Regions from separate parts of the Thermanaeromonas sp. DSM 22490 genome, predicted to be linked through region 3. Evidence: riboswitches for the same ligand, from Rfam matches in the RefSeq annotation. Region 3 holds a riboswitch; each other region holds the start of a gene.
The links. A riboswitch is a leader RNA that binds a small molecule or an ion and turns the genes downstream of it on or off. The one in region 3 is predicted to bind cobalamin.

Region 1: linked by a shared signal. The riboswitch ahead of AC1BI1_RS14830 (ribonucleoside triphosphate reductase) and the one ahead of cobK (precorrin-6A reductase) in region 3 are both predicted to bind cobalamin.
Region 2: linked by a shared signal. The riboswitch ahead of AC1BI1_RS05005 (S-layer homology domain-containing protein) and the one ahead of cobK (precorrin-6A reductase) in region 3 are both predicted to bind cobalamin.

What each region holds. Positions count from the first base shown of each region.
Region 1 covers NZ_JBJHHE010000042.1:3,220-9,774, forward strand. Annotated here, with positions in the region: gene AC1BI1_RS14820 (citrate/2-methylcitrate synthase) at 1-18, opposite strand, end outside; gene AC1BI1_RS14825 (small, acid-soluble spore protein, alpha/beta type) at 398-649, opposite strand; cobalamin riboswitch at 772-939, shown strand; gene AC1BI1_RS14830 (ribonucleoside triphosphate reductase) at 1,101-3,185, shown strand; gene AC1BI1_RS14835 (anaerobic ribonucleoside-triphosphate reductase activating protein) at 3,219-3,899, shown strand; gene AC1BI1_RS14840 (DUF1641 domain-containing protein) at 3,971-4,420, opposite strand; gene AC1BI1_RS14845 (NAD(P)/FAD-dependent oxidoreductase) at 4,436-5,575, opposite strand; gene AC1BI1_RS14850 (sulfurtransferase TusA family protein) at 5,655-5,897, opposite strand; gene AC1BI1_RS14855 (DsrE/DsrF/DrsH-like family protein) at 5,921-6,316, opposite strand.
Region 2 covers NZ_JBJHHE010000005.1:15,484-22,038, reverse strand. Annotated here, with positions in the region: gene AC1BI1_RS05010 (DUF4430 domain-containing protein) at 1-450, opposite strand, end outside; gene AC1BI1_RS05005 (S-layer homology domain-containing protein) at 557-2,128, opposite strand; cobalamin riboswitch at 2,285-2,466, opposite strand; gene yedE (YedE family putative selenium transporter) at 2,823-3,884, shown strand; gene AC1BI1_RS04995 (putative Se/S carrier protein) at 3,960-4,511, shown strand; gene AC1BI1_RS04990 (NAD(P)H-hydrate dehydratase) at 4,508-5,380, shown strand; gene AC1BI1_RS04985 (sulfurtransferase TusA family protein) at 5,414-5,632, shown strand; gene AC1BI1_RS04980 (dipeptide ABC transporter ATP-binding protein) at 5,689-6,555, opposite strand, start outside.
Region 3 covers NZ_JBJHHE010000012.1:60,601-67,155, reverse strand. Annotated here, with positions in the region: gene AC1BI1_RS09280 (aspartate kinase) at 1-8, shown strand, start outside; gene hflX (GTPase HflX) at 40-1,293, shown strand; gene AC1BI1_RS09270 (hypothetical protein) at 1,295-1,735, opposite strand; cobalamin riboswitch at 1,842-2,032, shown strand; gene cobK (precorrin-6A reductase) at 2,398-3,165, shown strand; gene AC1BI1_RS09260 (energy-coupling factor ABC transporter permease) at 3,191-3,934, shown strand; gene AC1BI1_RS09255 (energy-coupling factor ABC transporter substrate-binding protein) at 3,952-4,245, shown strand; gene cbiQ (cobalt ECF transporter T component CbiQ) at 4,298-5,101, shown strand; gene AC1BI1_RS09245 (energy-coupling factor ABC transporter ATP-binding protein) at 5,079-5,948, shown strand; gene AC1BI1_RS09240 (putative Se/S carrier protein) at 5,977-6,261, shown strand; gene mqnC (cyclic dehypoxanthinyl futalosine synthase) at 6,263-6,555, opposite strand, start outside.

The DNA of each region.
Region 1 (6,555 bases), on a different contig from region 3:
AAAAGTCCGCTCTTCCATTGAAGGCAACATCCTTTCTTTGAGAGTTTGGATGGAGTTATAAATTTAATTATAGATCATTCACAAAATGCAGGGGAACAAGAAGCGCCAATGCTGGGATTAACATATTCCTGAAAGGCAGAAGGCTCTCTGGGTTGACAAGAAAGGATGTCCACCCAAAGCAAAAAGAAAATTTCAGCTGAAATCATATCTATATTCTCCAACGAGCCTCATTTTCCTCTAAAAAGTATAAAAAAGTTAATGACCTTTGGAAAGGGATTGAGACGGGCAATCAATGAGAAATAAATATGAAAGTCTTGGCTGGATAGGTAGGGGATGGGTACGGCTTTTGAAGTGCAGCTCCAGAAAAGATGGCGCCCTTTCGGGCGCAACCTTTACCTTAGAAGTTATCTCCTTTATCTCGCAGGTTTAGGCGAGCTTTACGCTCTCCTTCTTCAGCCAGAGCTTTTTCTCCGGCTTTGACCAGTTTGCGCACCATATTGCCGCCAATTTTACCTGCCTCCCGGACAGTTAACTCCTCGCCCGCATTGGCCAGATCGTCCTCTAAGCCCAGTTCTTTGGCCGTTTCCCACTTCAGTCTGTCCAGCTGATCTTCTGTACGGAGGGCATCGTTATTCTTCTTGTGGCTCATCGGCCTCACCTCTGGTTTAGGATACCCCAAAAGCATTGTTTCTTATGTAAGACATGTAGGGCCTGGCATCCTGGAGGTATTATATATCCCTTGACAAGGGGGAGGAATTTTTCTTTTTTTGCCGAAACCATTATTAAACGGGTTAAAGGGAAGCCGGTGGAAATCCGGCGCGGTGCCGCCACTGTGAAGGGGAGCCCTTACCAAGAGCCACTGGGGTAACCGCTACCCTGGGAAGGAGGTAAGGAGCGATGAATCTGAGCCAGGAGACCTGCCCGTTGGCATTCACACCTTTCACCCACGAGCATGGGGAGGGGGCTTAGGTAGGGAAAGGGTTAGAGGAAACTTACGCCCAACTACTTGGTAGAGGACATTCGTAGTTGGGTTTTTGCTTTGTTGGAGAGAAGGATTGGGTTTACAAGGATAAGAGTTAAAAAGAGGGGAGAAGAAAAAGATGTTGCCCAAGAAGATAATCAAACGGGATGGCCGCGTGGTAGATTTTGACCAAGAGCGCATTATCAACGCTATTTTCAAGGCGGCTAAGGCCGTAGGCGGGCAGGACCGCCGGCTAGCCTGTGAGCTGGCTAACCAGGTTACGGCCTTAATAGCCCAGAAATTTACTGACCAGCTGCCCACTGTAGAAGATGTACAGGATCTGGTAGAAAAGGTTTTAATAGAAAATGGACATGCCCGTACGGCTAAGGCCTATATCCTTTACCGCCAGCAACATGCCGAGTGGCGGGACTTCCGCAATCTTTTAGTCAATGTAGAAAAAATGGTGCAGGATTATTTAGACGGGCGGGACTGGCGCATCAACGAAAACAGCAACATGAATTATTCCCTGCAGGGGCTTAATAATCATATCATTGCGGCGGTAACTTCTAAGTACTGGTTGGAGAAGATTTATACTCCCGAGATTCGCCGGGCCCACGAAGAGGGCAGCATACATATACACGATCTGAGTCTTTTGGCTCCCTACTGCTGCGGGTGGGACCTGGCCGACCTTCTGGAAGTGGGCTTTGCCGGGGTGGGCCAGAAGGTGGAGAGCGCGCCGCCCAAACATTTCCGTACTGCCCTGGGACAGATGGCCAATTTCTTCTATACTCTGCAGGGAGAGGCGGCTGGCGCCCAAGCTTTTTCCAACTTTGACACTTATTTAGCCCCTTTCATCCGGTATGATGGCCTGGATTACCGGGAAGTGAAGCAAGCCCTCCAGGAGTTTATCTTTAACCTAAACGTGCCTACTAGGGTGGGCTTCCAGACACCTTTTGTCAATCTTACCCTGGACGTAGTTGTTCCTCCCACCTTGGCTAATGAGCCGGTAATAATCGGAGGAAAACGTCAGAAGGAATGTTACGGTGAATTCCAGAAGGAAATGGACTGGCTCAATCAGGCTTTTTGCGAGGTAATGATGGAGGGTGATGCTAAAGGCCGCATCTTTACTTTTCCCATCCCGACTTACAACATTACACCTGATTTTCCCTGGGAAAGTCCGGTGGCGGAGAAAATTCTGGCCATGACGGCCAAGTACGGCATCCCCTATTTTGCCAATTTCATCAACTCGGATCTTAAGCCAGAGGATGTGCGCAGCATGTGCTGCCGGTTGAGGCTGGATAACCGGGAGCTCAAGAAAAGGGGTGGCGGGCTTTTTGGAGCCAACCCCCTTACCGGTTCCATCGGGGTGGTTACCATTAATTTACCGCGGCTGGGTTATCTAAGCTCTTCTAAACAAGAGTTTTTAGAGAGGCTAAAGGCCTGCATGGATTTGGCTAAAGAGAGCCTGTTGCTTAAGCGTAACATCCTGGAAAAACTAACGGAACAGGGTCTTTATCCTTATTCTCGGTTTTACCTGCGGTACGTTAAAGAACGCTTTGGCAGGTACTGGGAAAACCACTTCAATACCATTGGTATAGTAGGCATGCACGAAGCTTTACTGGGACTTATGGGAAAGGGCATTGATACCGAGGAGGGCAGGGATTTTGCCCTGGAAGTGCTGGATTTCATGCGGGACACCTTAACCGCTTATCAGGAAGAAACGGGTCAACTCTTTAATCTGGAGGCTACCCCGGCCGAGGGCACTTCTTACCGCCTGGCGCGTCTGGACAAATCCCTCTATCCGGATATCATTACCTCGGGAACTGAAGAGCCTTACTACACCAATTCCACTCATTTGCCTGTTAATTTTACCCAGGATGTTTTTGAAGCCCTGGAACACCAGGATCCTTTGCAAATTAAATATACCGGGGGCACCGTCTTTCATGCCTATTTAGGGGAAAGGATAACAGACCTGGCTGCCTGCCGCCGCTTCTTACAGACAGTGATGGCCAATTTCCGCCTGCCCTATCTCACCATTACTCCAACCTTTAGCGTATGCCCGGAGCACGGTTACTTGGAGGGAGAGCAATGGACCTGCCCTACTTGCGGCCGGGAAGCGGAGGTGTGGAGCAGGATTGTGGGGTACTACCGCCCGGTTAAAAACTGGAATAAGGGCAAGCAGGCTGAATTTAGCGAGCGCCGAGTTTTTAACCTTGCAGGATAAAGGGTGTGGTGAGGCCCTATTACCATTAGAGGTATACAAAAGACTAGCCTGGTGGATTTTCCCGGCGAGGTTTGTACCACCCTCTTCTTCGGGGGGTGTAATTTGCGCTGCCCCTGGTGCCATAATGCTGATCTGGTATTGCGCCCTTCTGCTTTGCCGGAGATTGCCCAAGAAGAGATTTTAACTTTTTTGGACCGGCGGAAGTCTTTCATACAGGCCGTCTGTCTAACCGGAGGAGAGCCGACTTTAACCTTCAACCTGGAGGATTTTATCAAGCAATTAAAAGTAAGGGGGATTAAAGTCAAAATAGATACTAATGGCACGAAACCCGAAGTTATAGCCGGGCTTTTAGAAAAAGATCTCCTCGATTATGTGGCTATGGATGTTAAAGGGCCTCTGGAAAAGTATAACCTGCTTACAGGTGTCCGGGCGGATCTCGAGGCTATAAAGGAAACCATCACCCTTATTAAAAACAGCCGGGTGGCTTATGAATTCCGGACCACAGTGGTTCCGGGCCTGTTAACGGAGGAAGATCTTTTAGCCCTCGGGCATATGCTTTCCGGGGCTAGGCGATATGTTTTACAGCAGTTTAGATCCGCGGATTCTGTTATCGATGGATATTACCGGGATCTCCCTCCATATTCATCATCCACCTTAAGGAATATAGCACAAAAATTGGAACCGTTTTTTGATGAGGTAGAAGTTAGAAGCTAACCCACCTGTTTTTTTAATAATATAAAGAAGAGGGGTCCGCTGGCTTGTCCGGCCAGATGGGCCCCTTACTTCTACTGGGCAAAGTTTAGATTCGTAGAGAACTTTTGTAAAAAGGAAACCAATATCCCTAAACTCTTTTTAACTTGAGGGTCCTTTTTTAGTAGCCGCAGCAGGCTCCATAAGCTTCTCGGCGGTTGGTCCTTGCTTTCTTGAACAGCTTCCTCCAAGGCCTGGATAGTACCGGCTATGAGCTGGTCCCCGCCCAGGGATTGGATGCGGTCTAAGAGGGACAGGGTGTTTACCACCTGAGACAGAACACTGGTGACCACACCCGGTGTCAAGGAATCCTTGGCAGCCTGGATAACTACACCGAGCTTTATGAGGGTATCGAGGGTCCCGGTTGCTTGCAACCTATTCAATTCTGCTAGGAGGCTTTCAAGGTTATTATTAACCTTTTGCAGCTCCTGCAGAAGCTCTGAAGTCTCCGGGCGATTTAAATTGTAGGCGACTCCGTGGGCCATTTTCTCCCCTCCCCTTTACAAGATGCCACGAGCGGCCAACCAGTATATTTCGTTATAAGAGAGCTTAAACCAGTGCAGCATCTCCGAAGGCGGTACCAGTTTGGGCGGTTGTTCATAATTGAAAGTTATATAGGTGGCCTCCTTTAAACCGGTCTCAATGAAGCAGAAAGCTTTACCGTCATAACGGTGGGAGGCTGGAATCCCTTTTACTTGGCTGATTATATTTTTGACTACTATATCTGCCTCATAATGGGCGGTGGAGCCCGCTTTACTTACCGGGAGGTTGGTGGCATCGCCCACCACGTAGACGTTATCCTGTCCTTCCATTTTTAAGGTATAGCGGTCGGTGGTAATAAATCCATCTTCATCCCCTAGACCGGAATCTTGAATGACCTGGGCTCCGCGGTGGGCCGGGATGGAGACGAGCAAATCAAAGGGATGCTCTGACCCGTCCATGTTGTAGGCGATTTTCTTTTCCGGATCGACCTTTTCCAGGTTGAAGAACACTTCGTACTCGATTCCGCGCCTATCAAATTCTTGAACAGCCCAGCTCGCAATAGCTTCCATGGAATGAACGCGCCCAATGGGATAAGTGTACTTCAATTTCACTTTCTCACGGATACCCAATTCCCTGTAAAAATCATCGGCCATAAAGATAAACTCCAGGGGTGCCACAGGACACTTGTGGGGCACATCGATGGTTAAGAGCAAAGTGCCTCCCTGAAAGTTTAACATGGCCTCCCGTAACTTAGCGGCACCTTCCGGAGTATAGAAGGTGTGGCCGGCTTCCGCCAGACCGGGCACCGAGTTCATATCGGGATAGGACCCGGTGGCTATCACTAGAAAATCATAATCAAGGGATTGCCTCTCAGTGATAACCTTGTGGCCCTTAACATCTATGATCTTCACTTCGTCGATAACTAAATCGATTCTGGGGTGCAACAAGTATTTTTGCTCCCTTTCGAACTGTTCCACAAAGCCCTCATTAAAGGCTATAAATAAAAAACCGGGCTGGTACGTGTGCTTTGCGGTATTGGCTATTTGCACTATTTCCAGTTTACCGTTATTGAGCTCTTGGACCGTAGATCGGGCTAAGCGGTTGGCCACCATAGTACCGGCCACGCCGCCGCCAACGATAACTATGCGTTTGGTCATTAGCCTGACCCCCACCGAAATCACATTTTGGGGTATGCGCCGGTTCTGGGCGCACACCCCGCACCTCCGCGCCTCTCTACTATTTCGTTTTTCTTACTGCGATGCGCCAGAAGTCGCCCTCTGGCTGGCAATATATTAGTTCATGCCCCATTTTGTTGACCCATTCCGGTACGTCTTTAGCCGAACCGCTATCGCTGGACAACAATTCATACACATCTCCCACCTGGCCGCGCTTAATAGCTTTGACCAGTTCCATGAGCGGCCCCGGACAGTAGGAGCCCCGGGCATCAATGGTCTTGGTAATGTTTATTTCCTCAGACATGGATATACCCCCCAAAAACCAACCTACATTACGATGACCTGGCTGCCTGCAGCCTTGCCCAAGAAAGCAGTAACGCCAATTATATCCTCAAAAATGTCTATGAAATCTTCTTTTTTCCATCCCATCAGGTCTATGGCCATGGCACACCCAAATACCTTTAAGTTCCCCATGTCCTTACCGTTTTCTAGGAGCTTATAGAATAGATCGACGTTTTTATTTAACATTTCCTGGCCAATAAGACCTGCTTTAAAATCCTTGGCCTCAATCACCTCTTTGCGAAAAGATCTTAAAGCTTCCATAGTGACAAAGACATTAACTTCCATTCCCGACATAGAGGCCACTGAACTGATAAGACACCCGGCTTGCAACTTCTCCAATTCTCCGGAAAGTAAAATAACGGACAATTTGGGTTGTTCCACAGTGATTCTCCTTTCTTGTTGTGATTTTCTCATGATTTTCCCCAACGGAGCTGCCGCAGGTTACAAAGTTTCACCCCCTTCTTCAGCACTAAACCCCTTCCGCAAAAGGTAGTGAAAGTGAACCTTTGACCAAATCCCGAAATCTCATCCTGTCTTCGTTAAAATAGATATTCGACAAGTCAAAGAAAATTCCTCCCATACTTTAAAAAGGCTTCGCAAAAAATTGCGTTAGCGAAGAC
Region 2 (6,555 bases), on a different contig from region 3:
ACCCCAGGGATTCTTTTCTGTCACTTTGACCTCAGCGGGGCCATACAAAAGTTCCTGATCCTTTCCTACCACTGCTACGCCAACAACCACGAATTCTTTTTCCCCTTCACCTACTACGCCCTTTTGCTGTTGGGGACTCCCCTCCACCTGTTGCACTTTCTGCTCTTTTTTCGGCTGTTGGACTTCTTCCTTTCCCCGCCCTTCTTGGGCCTGAAGGGTTATCGATGGAGCCCCGGGTGCTGTCTTGTACTGTGGGGAGGGTTCGGGTTCTCCCCTGCCTTCAGGCTTTTCCGGGCTTCCGGTAATATTAGAGGGGAGGGCAGCAGATTCGACCTGGGTCTTCTGCACGGGCTCCCCCAGGGTTAAATTCTTTTCTTTATTGGTTACCAGTGCGGGAACCAGCAGGGCTAAAAATAGCAAGGCCAGAGATATCAGATAAACTTTCTTCATACATCCATTCTCCTTATCCGGAATTTGGGCATGTGTCCCGCGTGCGAGGAAAAACACCGGAGGCAAGCTCAGTAAGCCAGCCTGCCCCCGGTGAGATACTAATGCTTTAGGGGGACTCCGGTATTCTCCCCAGCACCTGTAGCATTCTTTTCAGCATTACCATGGCTTCCGCTCGCGTTATTTTACCCTTAGGGACCAATTCAGCGGCCGACCTACCCCGGAGGATACCTGTACTTACGCAAACCTTGACGCTGTCCCTGGCCCAGGGAGATATCTCTGAGCTATCGGCGTAAACCGCCAGGTTGTTCTTATCTTCAGCTCCCCCTTTCGCTGGCTCCCAACCGGCCTTCTTAAGGGCCCGGACTAGGAGGGCGGCCATTTCCTCCCTGGTGATGGTCCTTTCCGGCTCAAAATTCCCCTCACCTGTACCAACCACCAGTCCCGCCCGGTAAGCAGCTTCTATCGTCTGGGAAGCCCAGTGCTGCGGGGGCACATCCCGGAAGCTGGTCTCTTTGAGGTTGGACTCTTCCAGTCCCAAAGACCGCACCAGGAAAGCAACCGCCTGTGCCCGAGTCACCTCTTGATCGGGAGCAAAAATATCTTCGCTCAGGCCCCGGGCAATAAGCCTTCTAGCCATGAGCTCTACATCTTTCTGTGCCCAATGTCCCTGAATGTCTTTGAAAGTCTTTTTGAACGACTCTGACTCTCGTGCGCCAACCAGGTAGTATCCATAGAGGGCCCAGGCAGCATCCATAACATTTTTAGAGGCGCCGAAAGTGCCATCGGAATTCAAAGCCTTGGTCAGCAGGTAATCGACCGGGCTCTTGCCTTCACCACTTTTCACTGAGGCCGGGTCTTCTCGCAGGACTTTTAAAGTAGCGATCATTTCCACTGTATCTATTAAAGGGTCGTCCCAATTGCTTACTGCAAAACTACCGTCGGGTTGCTGCTGCTTTTTCAGCCATTGCATCCCGCGCTCGATCGCTACCTGGATCTCCTGGTCGGACTTGTCCTGATCTAAATAGGCCAGAGCCCGTACAGCTTGGGCTGTGGCCACGAAGTCGGGATAAAAAACGCCGTCCCAGGCGATACCCCAAGCACCATAAGTGTTCCCGACTACCGTATCCTGCTGGGATAAAATGTATTCCCGGGCATAAACCTGATTTATGACGCTCATCAAGTCTGCCCGACCTAAAAGGTCGTAGGCTGGAAAATCGCTGAAAATGTTTGAGTCAAAACCGTGGATCCCTTCTCTGCTCTTGAGAATCTGGAGTAGTTGCTGCACCAAATCCTCCCGGCCCAAGGCCTTCATGCCTAGCAAGTCCTGGGCCAACCTCTTGGCCGGTACTTTAGACGGATCTGAAGAACCGGCAATATCCTGGTACACTAGGTCGATTACAGCTTCTTTCAGTGGTACGCCATTATACACCCAGGCATTTACATCAACGCCCGCCTGGGTGAGGATATAAGAAGCATAAGCACCTACACCATCATCCTGGTTCTTGGATCCATTTTTTGTAAAATCACTATAAAGGATACCTGCTGCCTTATCCATAAGGTCAGACACCAAGTTTGCTTCCGCCGCTTTGGCCCCCGCAAAAGGAACTACTAGAGAAAAAACCATCAAGGCCACGAGCAAAGTTGCCAAAGGGCGCCCCATTTTCCTTCTCCAGTACACCTTATTTCCCCCCTGCCTCTTCTTCTGTGTATTCCGGAAAGCTAGATTCTCTAACTAAAACCAAGCCCGATCAAAAAACCCCGGCCTACGGCGGACCGGGGCAGCTCTAGCTCTTGAGATGAGCAAAAAGACCACCTCCCTATCTCGCGTAGATCAGCGGTGGCAGGAGAACAGGCAGGTTTCCTGGCTCGGGTTCCTCTCCCACCTTACGCCTTCCCAGGTTACCCCAGTGGCATTGTGTAAGGTGGATCCCCCTCACAGTGGCGGGACCGCGCCGGACTCGCACCGGACTTCCCTCTTGCCTCTCTTGAGAGGCCTCCTGTTCCCAAAATTATTCACTTGTCTATATTTTTCTTCGCTATTTAGCCCGTTGAATCCTGCTATCTTCAAAAACGAAAATCCACCCTTCTCGCCAATAAGTTGCAATTGGGGTCAGGAATTCCCCCCCAAGAAGGTGTGTCCCGCTTATTCGTTTTTGTTATAGCTTGCGCTACCAGAAAATGGCGCTTTTCCCCGCCACCTCTCATGTACAAATTTTACTGCCTGGGTAACTCAGCCAGGGAACCACCGGAAACAGGGAATGATATAACTATATGGAATACTAAGTATGAAGGAATTTATTGTTGAGAGCCAGAATTAAATAGCTAGGCCAGTATCCAGGCCGGGCTTAAAGAAAACAACAGGAGGTGTTGGCATGACCGGCATTTTTTCTCGCAAATACTTAATGATTATCGCGGGACTCATTCTGGGAGCTGTAGCAGCTTTAATGACCGTGGCGGGCAACCCGGCGAACATGGGTATTTGCCTGGCTTGTTTTTACCGGGACATAACTGGCGCCTTAGGATTGCACCGGGCGGCAACAGTGCAGTACTTGCGGCCAGAAATTATGGGTATGGCCCTGGGGGGCTTCGTATCTGCCTTAGCCTTCGGTGAATTCCGTGCCCGTGGAGGGTCCGCGCCTCTGGTGCGCTTTTTTCTAGGCGTGTTCTTTATGATAGGCGCTCTGGTCTTCCTGGGGTGCCCGGTTAGGGCGGTGTTGAGACTGGCGGGAGGAGATTTAAATGGACTAACAGGTATAGCCGGGGTGATAGCCGGCGCCCTAATAGGAATTTATCTGTTGAAAAACGGCTTCAACCTGGGCCGCTCCGCTCCCACCTACAGCGCCGCGGGGTGGATGATGCCTCTTTTTATGTTAGGCCTGCTCTTATTGGCCATCTTTAAACCTCAATTTATATTGGCCAGCAAAGAAGGGCCGGGAGCCGCGCGAGCCCCACTAATCCTCTCGCTGGGAGCAGGCTTGGTGTTTGGATTCCTGGCCCAGAGGACCCGCATGTGCTTTGTAGGGGGATGGCGCGACCTTTTTCTGGTCAAAGACACCTATCTTTTTAGCGGTATAGCCGCTTTCTTCGTGGGGGCTTTGATTATCAATGCCTTGTTCGGCAAGATTCAAGTGGGTTTTGTGAACCAGCCGATCTCCCACAATAGCCATCTGTGGAACTTTCTGGGGATGACTTTGGCCGGACTTACTGCTACTCTCCTGGGAGGATGTCCCCTGCGCCAGACCATACTGGCGGCCGAGGGTGATATCGACGCCGGTATCACCCTTTGGGGCATTATAGCCGGGGCGGCCTTCGCCCATAATTTCGGTCTGGCCTCCAGTCCCCAAGGCCCTAGCCCCTTAGGCCCTGCAGCCGTACTGATCGGTATAGCCTTTGCCCTGGCCGTTGGTCTGCTTATGCGGGAAAAAGTAGACTGATATTCAAACCGATCCGGTACCTTGGAAAGCTAAAAGAGCTTACTAGCTCCCGATAAGGACAGGAGGATAACTAAGTTGATTTTTAAGCGCTCCGCCCGTGCCGAGGAACCAGTCCACAAAACCCCAACCACTCGAGGAATAATCATCTTCCCCTCAGTGGAAGAAGCGCTAAAGGGGGAAAAAATACTTAAAAAGGGAGGCCATGAATGCAAGCTAGTGGCGCCCCCGCCGAGCTTACGCCAAGGGTGTGATTTGGCCTTGGAGGTGGAGCTCATAGAGCAAACAGCCCTAGCGCGGGCTTTACAGGGGAAGGTATCCTATCTGGGCATTTACCCCCTCGAAGGGTCGGCCGAGATGCTCCAGATCGTGAAGGCCGTAGCCTTCCCCCAACACGTAATGGTAAAGGCAGGTAATATGAAGATTGTCTTCGCCAAAAATAGCGGGATCATCGTTAACATTTCGGGCGGGGGCTGTCCGGACGTCCCTTACCTTTACACCCAATTAGTCGGCCGCAAGCTGGACGAAGTTGACCGGCCCCGGGAAAAAGGTTTCACCCTCTGCGCTTTAATGTTGGATAGGGCGTGGGAGGAGGCTTTGGCCATCTGGAAGGGAGGAAAGTTCACTTGATCCTCATTGCGGGGACTCTTCCCGCAGAAGACCTCGCCCTTGTCCACGGTAAAGTGGTCAGGGTAAGAAATTCGCTACAGATCAAAGATTTCACTTTCCCTTGCGGGCAGGGCACAGGAGCCATGATCAGCGCCGCCCTTGCGGTAACAAGTGCTTTGGGCTTGGAGCCCCCTCACGCGCTTCTGGCCGGAGATATTGGCCAGGGCCAGGGCACCAGGCGTCTCTATCAATATTTAATAGAGCATGTGAGGGAACTGAAGCCTAGGATTCTTGCCCTACATTATTGCCTGCCCATAGTTAGATTGATGCAAAAGCTTTGTGAGGTGCTGGAGAGGTGCCAACCCCGGCCTTTGTTAATTGCCGATGCCGGGGCCATGTACGCAGCTAAGGCGGCAAGAGTGGCACCCAAATTTGATATTTTTACTCCCGACCCCAGCGAAATGGCTTTTCTGGCCGATCCAGAGGCAGCCCATCCTGCCTATGTTAGCCGTCATCTTTTTAACACTGGGGTTCAACAAGTCCCCGAGCTGGTAAAGAAGGCTTATAACAGTGGCGGAGCCGCTAAGATCCTTTTGGTGAAAGGGGCCGTAGATTACATTGTAACCGAGGGGAGAGTTGTGGCTAGGATAGAGGAACCTGATGTGCCGGAACTAGAGTGCATAGGCGGGACAGGGGATACCATAACAGGCATGGTAGTTGCTTTAACGGGCGCCGGGTGGGATCCCCTGGAAGCAGCTATTACAAGTGCCCAAATCAATCGGGTGGCTGGTAAAATGGCCGGCGCCACACCGGCCACTCCGGTAGCTGAACTCGTCGAGTATATTCCTATAGCCTTAAAGGAATTGAAGGTTATTTCCCAGAGCCCATAACACCGATACCCTGAAAAGGAGGTTCCTCCAAATATGATAGAAATTGATGTACGTGGCTTATCCTGCCCCATACCCGTAGTAAGAACCAAGAAGGCCATGGAGCAGCATCCCGGCCAACCCCTCCTGGTCCTCACCGACAATGAAACACCTAAAGAGAACATTACTCGCCTGGCTGAAAGCCAGGGATACTCGGTGAAAGTAGAAAAAGTCTCAGGCCTGTACCGCTTGTTGCTGGAGCCGCGCCCGGAATAATCTCCTAAACATACCCCCAAAACAAAGCCGGGTTTGTTTGTCCCTTACCCGGCTTCTTACATTCCCAAGACCTCTTCCTCCATATCCCGAACGGAAATTTCCCCTGTCAGATCTGCCGCCAGTCCCAGCAGTGTCCGGGTGTAGGGGTGCTGGGGGTTAGATATAACCTCGCTGGCCGGACCTTGTTCTACCAAAGAACCATCCTTCATGACCGCCAAGCGATCGCTAACTTTTCTGGCTAGAGCGATATCATGGGTGATAAAGAGTATGGCCAATCCCCTCTTCTCCTGCAGGTTAAGGAGAAGCTTTAGAATCTTGGCTTGGACGCTGGCGTCCAGAGCGGAGGTGGGCTCGTCGGCGATCAAGAGCTTGGGGTTTAAGACTAGGGCCCGGGCAATGGCCACCCTCTGGGCTTCTCCACCGCTGAGCTCGTGCGGATATTTGTGCAAGAAAAAGTCTTTGGTGGGCAGCTCCACTTCCTCCAGAACCTGCTTTACTCGTTCCACCTTTTCCTCTTCCCTGCCCCAGCCCTGCACGTCCAGAGGCTCTTTCACCAACTGCAAGACATCCAGGCGGTGACTTAAGGATTCCCGGGGATTTTGAAAGATCATCTGCACTCGCTGATAAAATTCCCTGCCCCTGTGCAAAACTTTTTGGCCCTCCAGCCAAACCTCGCCCTTATCCGGTGGCAGCAAGCCCATAATGGTCAGGGCCAGGGTGGTCTTGCCTGATCCGCTTTCCCCCACCAGGGCCAGAGTTTCTCCTTCGTACAGGGTCAATTCCACTTCCCGCACGGCCCGCACGCCGTTAAAGGATTTGCTAAGGTTTTTTATTTGCAGTAATGGTATCACTCCTCCCCGGTGACAGGCCAGGAAGCGGTCTCCAATACTTTCCAATTCCGGTGCTTCCCGGGAACAGAGCTC
Region 3 (6,555 bases):
GGGGTTAGTTCCCCGGGTTTTTGAGTAAGGGAGGATAGCATGGTCAGAAAAGGAATCATTTGCTATCTGGCCCTAGAAGAAAAGGATGAGGAAATCAGTTATGACCTCGCCGAACTGAAAGAACTGGCCCGCAATATCGAGATCGAAGTAATAGATGCTGTAGTACAACAACGCCGCCCGGATCCCAATTATCTCCTGGGAGAGGGCAAGGTGCTGGAAGTCAAAGAACGCATTATAAGGGAGGACATCCAGGCCGTAATCTTTAACCGGGAGCTTTCACCACGGCAGGTCAAACACCTTGAGGACCTGCTGGAAGGGGCTGAAATATGGGACCGTACCCAGGTCATCCTGGAAATCTTCCGCCGCAGAGCCCAATCCCGTGAAGGTAAAATTCAAGTGGAAGTAGCCCGGCTCACCTATCTTTATCCCCGCATCCACGGGTTGGGGGGAGTACTTTCCCGTTTGGGGGGCGGGATTGGAACGCGCGGGCCGGGTGAAACTAAACTGGAGGTGTTGCGCCGCGCAGTTCGTCGCCGCATTCATCATCTGCAGAAAGAACTGCAAGAGGTACGACAAAAACGAGAAATCTTGCGCAGCTTGCGCCAGGAAAAAGCTCTTCCAGTTATTTCCCTGGTCGGTTATACCAATGCCGGTAAGTCAACCCTGCTCAATGCTCTTTCCCTCAGTCCCCACAAGGTCCTGGTACGGGACCAGCTATTCGCCACCCTGGACCCGGTCAGCAGGCGCGTCCGGCTACCTTCGGGGCGGCAGGCGCTCCTAACCGATACTGTAGGATTTGTTAAAGATTTGCCGCTAAAGCTAAAGGAAGCTTTTAAAACTACGCTGGAAGAACTGTTTGCTGCTGACCTGCTGCTCCACGTTATCGACCTAACCAGTCCCTATATGGATCGCCAGGTAGCAGCCGTGGAAGAACTTCTAAAGGAACTCGGCCTCTACCACCGGCCTATACTTAAAGTCTACAATAAAATGGATAAATATGAAGGGATATTACCCCTTGACGGTGTAGCCATTTCGGCTCTCTATGGTACCAATCTACATGAATTGTTAAGCCTTGTTGAGGAGGAACTGTTCCCCCACCAGGAGATGACTATTCTGGTTCCCTTTAACCGGCTGGGCGAATTAGCCCGGCTGAGGGACCGCTTGGAAGTGGTAACAGAAGAATACCTGCCCGAGGGAGTCAAGCTAATAATTCGCGGCCGTGTTGAAGACTTCCAAAAATTGAGGGCCCGTGTAAGTGGGGATTGTCCAGCTGACACGGAGACCCGGGGTTAATTTAGTTTCCCCGGGTTTTGGATTCCTCGGAGGTAGGCTTTAGCAAATGAAATTCCGACATCTGGTTGCGAAGGCGAATATGTCGCTTAAATTCTATTAGTATATCCAGGATTTCGTGCAGGAAGGGGCTGCCAAAAGTAGACATTAAACCCACGATAATCATGTTCAGCAGGAGATAAAGGCCGGGGTAAGATGTTTTAAAGCCGGCAAAGGCAGCATCCAATCCTAAGAGGCCGAAAACATCCACAGCAGCTATGCCTGTTAAAATAGCAGCAATGATAGCATTGACTATAATCACCCTTAACTGCCTTTTCTGCTCTAGAACGGGATCGTCTAGTTTTTGCCCCAACCACGGCCAGCGCGCCTTAAGCTGTTCCACTATTCCTTGCGCAGCAGCAAAAATGGCCCCAAGGATAGCCAAAAGCCTGCTAAGATCTTCCAACCCTTTTCACTCCTTTCTAAATCTCTTTCATACTTATGGTATTCCCGGTAAAAAGCCCTTGCTACTTTCAAGAGGTTCCAGTATAATAAAAATGACCATAACTTAACACACCTACGAGGGAACGAGTTAAGCTGCCAGGCGGCAGCGAGGGGAAGTCAGTGCGATTCTGACGCGGTCCCGCCACTGTGACAGGGAGCAAGCCCACAAACTTTAAAAGCCACTGGGCCTTAGGGTCTGGGAAGGCGTGGGCAAGCGAGGAACTGAAGCCAGGAGACCTGCTCGTTCCTTAGTACCATATCCCTACGATGGATAGGGGGTGGTGCAGGTTAGCTACCTTCCGTGACCATGTAGGGCGGGAGGTTTTTTCTTTATAGGGTGCTTTACCTCGAGAAGGTAAAGCTAAAAGGTTAGTACGGGAGTAGGAGCTGCCTCAAAAAGTCCCCTAATAAATAAAGGGGTAGCTTGAGGTAAGGCGATGACTGGCCACCCGGGAAAACCTGCCTGCATAAGACTCATGGGGCATTTTCTTGGAGACAAAAATGCCAGGTAGGTTTGTCGTGCCGGGAGGCTGATTGGAAATTATGGCTTGGTAAACCCATTGCCCCGGTAGAGGCAAACCGGGGTTTTTTATTAGGTTTTACCAGAAGGAGCAGGTTTTGGCTGTGATCTTAGTAATCGGAGGTACCGGTGAAGGATGGAAGTTGGCTAAGTTGCTCGGGAACCGGGGTTATAAAGTGGTAGTCTGGGTCAACAGTGAATACGGCTGCCGGGTGGCCCGGGACGAGGGGATAACAAGTGTCCAACTTTATTCCGTTACAGAGAAGACTTTCAGTGACCTTATGGGGCAATATAATTTAAAAGTTGTAGTTGATTTGAGCTTGCCTTTTCCCAATGAAATTTCCCTAAAAGTAGAAGACCTCTGTAATAAGTACAACTTATGTTACCTGCGTTTCTTGCGCTCGGAAACGGAGTTACCCGATCACCCCTTAATTCATCAAGTTTACAGCTGGGAAGAGGCTGCCAGGGTAGCGGCGAGCCTGGGAGATACCATTTTTCTAACTACCGGAACTAATAACTTGGAGGTCTTCTTGTCTTATAACGAGCTCAAAAATAAAAGAATAGTGGTGCGCGTTTTACCGGAACACCGGGTTATTAAGAAGTGCCAAGATCTAGGCTTGGTACCGCGAGATATTGTGGCTATGCAGGGGCCTTTTTCCCGAGAATTAAATAAGGCTATTTTTCGCGCTTATAAGGCCAAGGTAGTGGTAACGCGGGATTCTGGTTCCGCTGGCGGTACTGACACCAAAATTGCCGCTGCTTTGGCGCTGAATATTCCGGTGGTGATAATTAAGCGCCCCCAAATGCAGTCTCGCCATGCAGTCCATTCCTTGGAAGAAATTGTCAACATTATCCAGCAGGTAGTAAATTAATGGACTGGTAAAAAGGAGGAAGCCTATGTACCAGCGCATCGCTTTGGTGGGGATATTTGCTGTTTACTTTGTGATAATTTCTTTAACCCTGCCCCATCCAGCCTATGCTATGCACATTATGGAAGGCTTTTTGCCCATGGGCTGGGCTGGCTTTTGGTTTGTGGTGGCACTTCCTTTTTGGCTAGCAGGCTTACGTTCCCTAAGATGCAAAGTACAAGGGAGTCCTAGTCTTAAGCTTTTGCTAGGCCTGGCCGGTGCTTTTGCCTTTGTGCTTTCTGCCTTAAAGCTTCCGTCTGTAACTGGGAGCTCCTCGCATCCCACTGGAGTAGGGTTAGGAGCTATTCTCTTTGGGCCCACAGTGATGAGTGTTTTGGGAGCCATTGTACTCCTGTTTCAGGCCCTTCTTTTGGCCCACGGAGGCCTGACTACCCTGGGGGCCAATACTTTTTCCATGGCTGTAATCGGTCCCCTCGTATCTTATGGCACTTACAAATTCCTGCAAAAAGTAAAGGCTCCCTTGTGGTTGAGTACTTTCCTAGCTGCTGCTCTGGGCGACTTATTAACCTACGTTACTACTTCCCTGCAGTTAGCCCTGGCTTTTCCGGCCCAGCAAGGAGGAATTGGGGCTTCCTTTATAAAGTTCATGGGGATTTTTGCTCTCACCCAGGTACCCCTGGCCCTTACCGAAGGATTGTTGACGGTTGTGGTCTTCAATTTCCTGGTGGCCTATAACCGAAAAGAATTGGAAGAATTGGCAGTACTCAACTAAAATAAGGGGAGGAGTATATGAATATAGCCCAAAAAAATATGATCCTTTTTTTGCTGATCGTCGTGCTGGTAACAGTTCCCTTTATAATTCAACAAGGGGCTGAGTTTGGAGGAGCCGATGGGCGGGCTGAAGAAATCATTGGTGAAGTTCGACCCGACTACCAGCCATGGTTTGCTTCTTTATGGGAGCCGCCCAGCAGTGAGGTAGAAAGTTTCCTGTTTGCCGTACAGGCAGCGCTGGGAAGTGGATTTGTATGTTACTACTTGGGTTACCTCAAAGGCAAAGCCTCTGCAGAGAAAAAGCAGCTGTAGTCGCGAGATGCGATTCCTACGGAGGCCTTCAGGTGAGAAAGCAGGGCGCGGCATGATTAGTGTAGAACAGTACGCTTATAGCAATAAATTGCGAGGTGTACACCCGGGAGAAAAGATGGTGTTTAGCCTGGGGACTTTGCTTTTGTCTTTGGGCGCCAGATCTGTATGGACCTCCTTAGCTATCTTGGGCTTAACCAGCTGGCTTTTAGTCGGTGTTGCCGGTGTTCCCTTTAGGTTTTATATTCGGATGCTGTTGATACCTCTTTCCTTTTTGGCAGCCAGTGTTATAGCCATAGTTATTACCATTTCCTGGCAGGCACCCCAGGGAATGCTTTATAGCTTTAGCGTGGGAGACTTAAGCGTAGGAATAACCGGGCAGGACCTGGGGAGGGCGGTCCAGCTTTTCTTACGAGTGATCCCCGGCGTTTCCTGCCTCTACTTTTTAACCCTGACTACACCTCTCATAGAAATTATGAGTGTGTTCCGCAGACTTAGAGTCCCGTCCCTTTTTCTGGAACTAATGGGTTTGATTTATCGCTTCAGTTTTGTGTTATTGGATACGGCCGAAAACATATATCTGTCCCAGTCTTCCCGGTTGGGCTATAGTTCGTGGTTCAGATCTTTGTCTTCCTTGGGCCAGCTGGCTGCCAACCTGTTTCTTAAAAGCTTCCAGAGGTCGCAAATGTTAGATTTTGCCCTTGTCTCGCGGGGATTTAGCGGTGAGTTTAGGGTCCTGGAACCCACGTACACTGTCTCCAAGCGCAATATATTGCTTATTTTTCTCTGGATTGTGTTCCTGGTGGTGCTCAACTGGTACGGCGGAGGTGGACGGCTTGGAACCTATTTTGGCAACTAAGGAGGTTGAGTTTACCTACCCCAATGGAACTACAGCTTTGAGGGGCATTTCCCTGGAGATAGAGCAGGGCAGCAAAGTCGCTATTTTAGGCCCTAACGGGGCCGGCAAATCCACTCTTTTTTTGCACTTTAACGGTATTTTTCGCCCCCAGCGCGGAAAGGTGTTCTGGCAGGGGCGGGAGCTGCGCTATGACCGGGGCTCTTTGGCCAGTTTGCGCCAGAAGGTGGGGATTGTTTTTCAAGATCCGGATTCCCAGCTTTTTTCGGCCAGCGTGTTCCAGGAGATCTCCTTTGGCCCCTTAAATTTGGGCTTGCCGCCAGAGGAAGTAAAGCGGCGGGTAGAAAAGGCTATGGCTGCTACCGGTATAACGGAGCTGGCGGATAAGCCAACCCATTTCTTAAGCTACGGACAAAAAAAGCGGGTTTGTATTGCAGCCGTCCTGGCCATGGAGCCGGAGGTAATAATCTTAGACGAGCCCACAGCTTACCTTGACCCTTTGCTTACCTGTCAGGTTATTGAGCTGCTGGACGAAATTAATGGTGCAGGAAAAACCGTGGTGCTTTCCACCCATGATGTAGATCTGGCTTATTCCTGGGCTGACTGGATTTTTATTCTAAAATCGGGGCAATTACTGGCTAAGGGTCGGCCGGAAGAAGTATTTCTTGAACCCCAATTAATCCGGGAAGCTGGATTAACTATACCGTGGTTACTGGAGGTTTACCGGGAGCTGCAAAAGCGCGGTTGGTCTTTGGGTCCTAAGCCCCCGCGCTGTAAAGAAGATCTTTGGGCCTGTCTTCCCTGGTCCACTCAAGCCTCCGGCCCTATACTTAAAGTAGCCAAGGGATAATGCTATAATAAAAAGTGGAGGTGTAAAGGTGGACCGCGAGGTTACTCTGTTCACTTTTCCCTCGACTTATTATGCCTTGAGAGCGGAGAAGGTTTTGAAAGAAGCAGGCTTACAGGGCCAGTTAATACCTATACCGAAAGAGCTAAGCTCTTTGTGCGGCCTGGCCCTGGAAATTGAAACCGCGGAAGAAGAAAAGGTTTGGCCTTTGCTAAGGTCCTCCGTAAAGATGGAAAAAAAGGTAAGAGCTATCAAAACTAGAGGGTTTGTGGAAAAAATTGTGGAAGTGCTGGAACTGGGTCCTCCCCCGGGGTAACTCAGAAATAGCGCAGAATGTTATAGACATTGTCCCGCTGGGCTGGCCGGAAGCCAGCATTTTTAATTACACGGATAATTTCTTCTTGAGAACAGCGGTGGTGAGCCCCTGCTGCTCTGACCACGTTTTCTTCCAACATGGTGGACCCGAAGTCATTGGCGCCGAAGGATAGGGCTATCTGAGCCACCTTGGGTCCCTGGGTCACCCAGGAAACCTGGATATTGGGTATATTGTCGAGATAAAGACGGCTTACGGCCAAGGTGCGGAGGTAGTCCAGGGCTGAAGGCGGTGTAC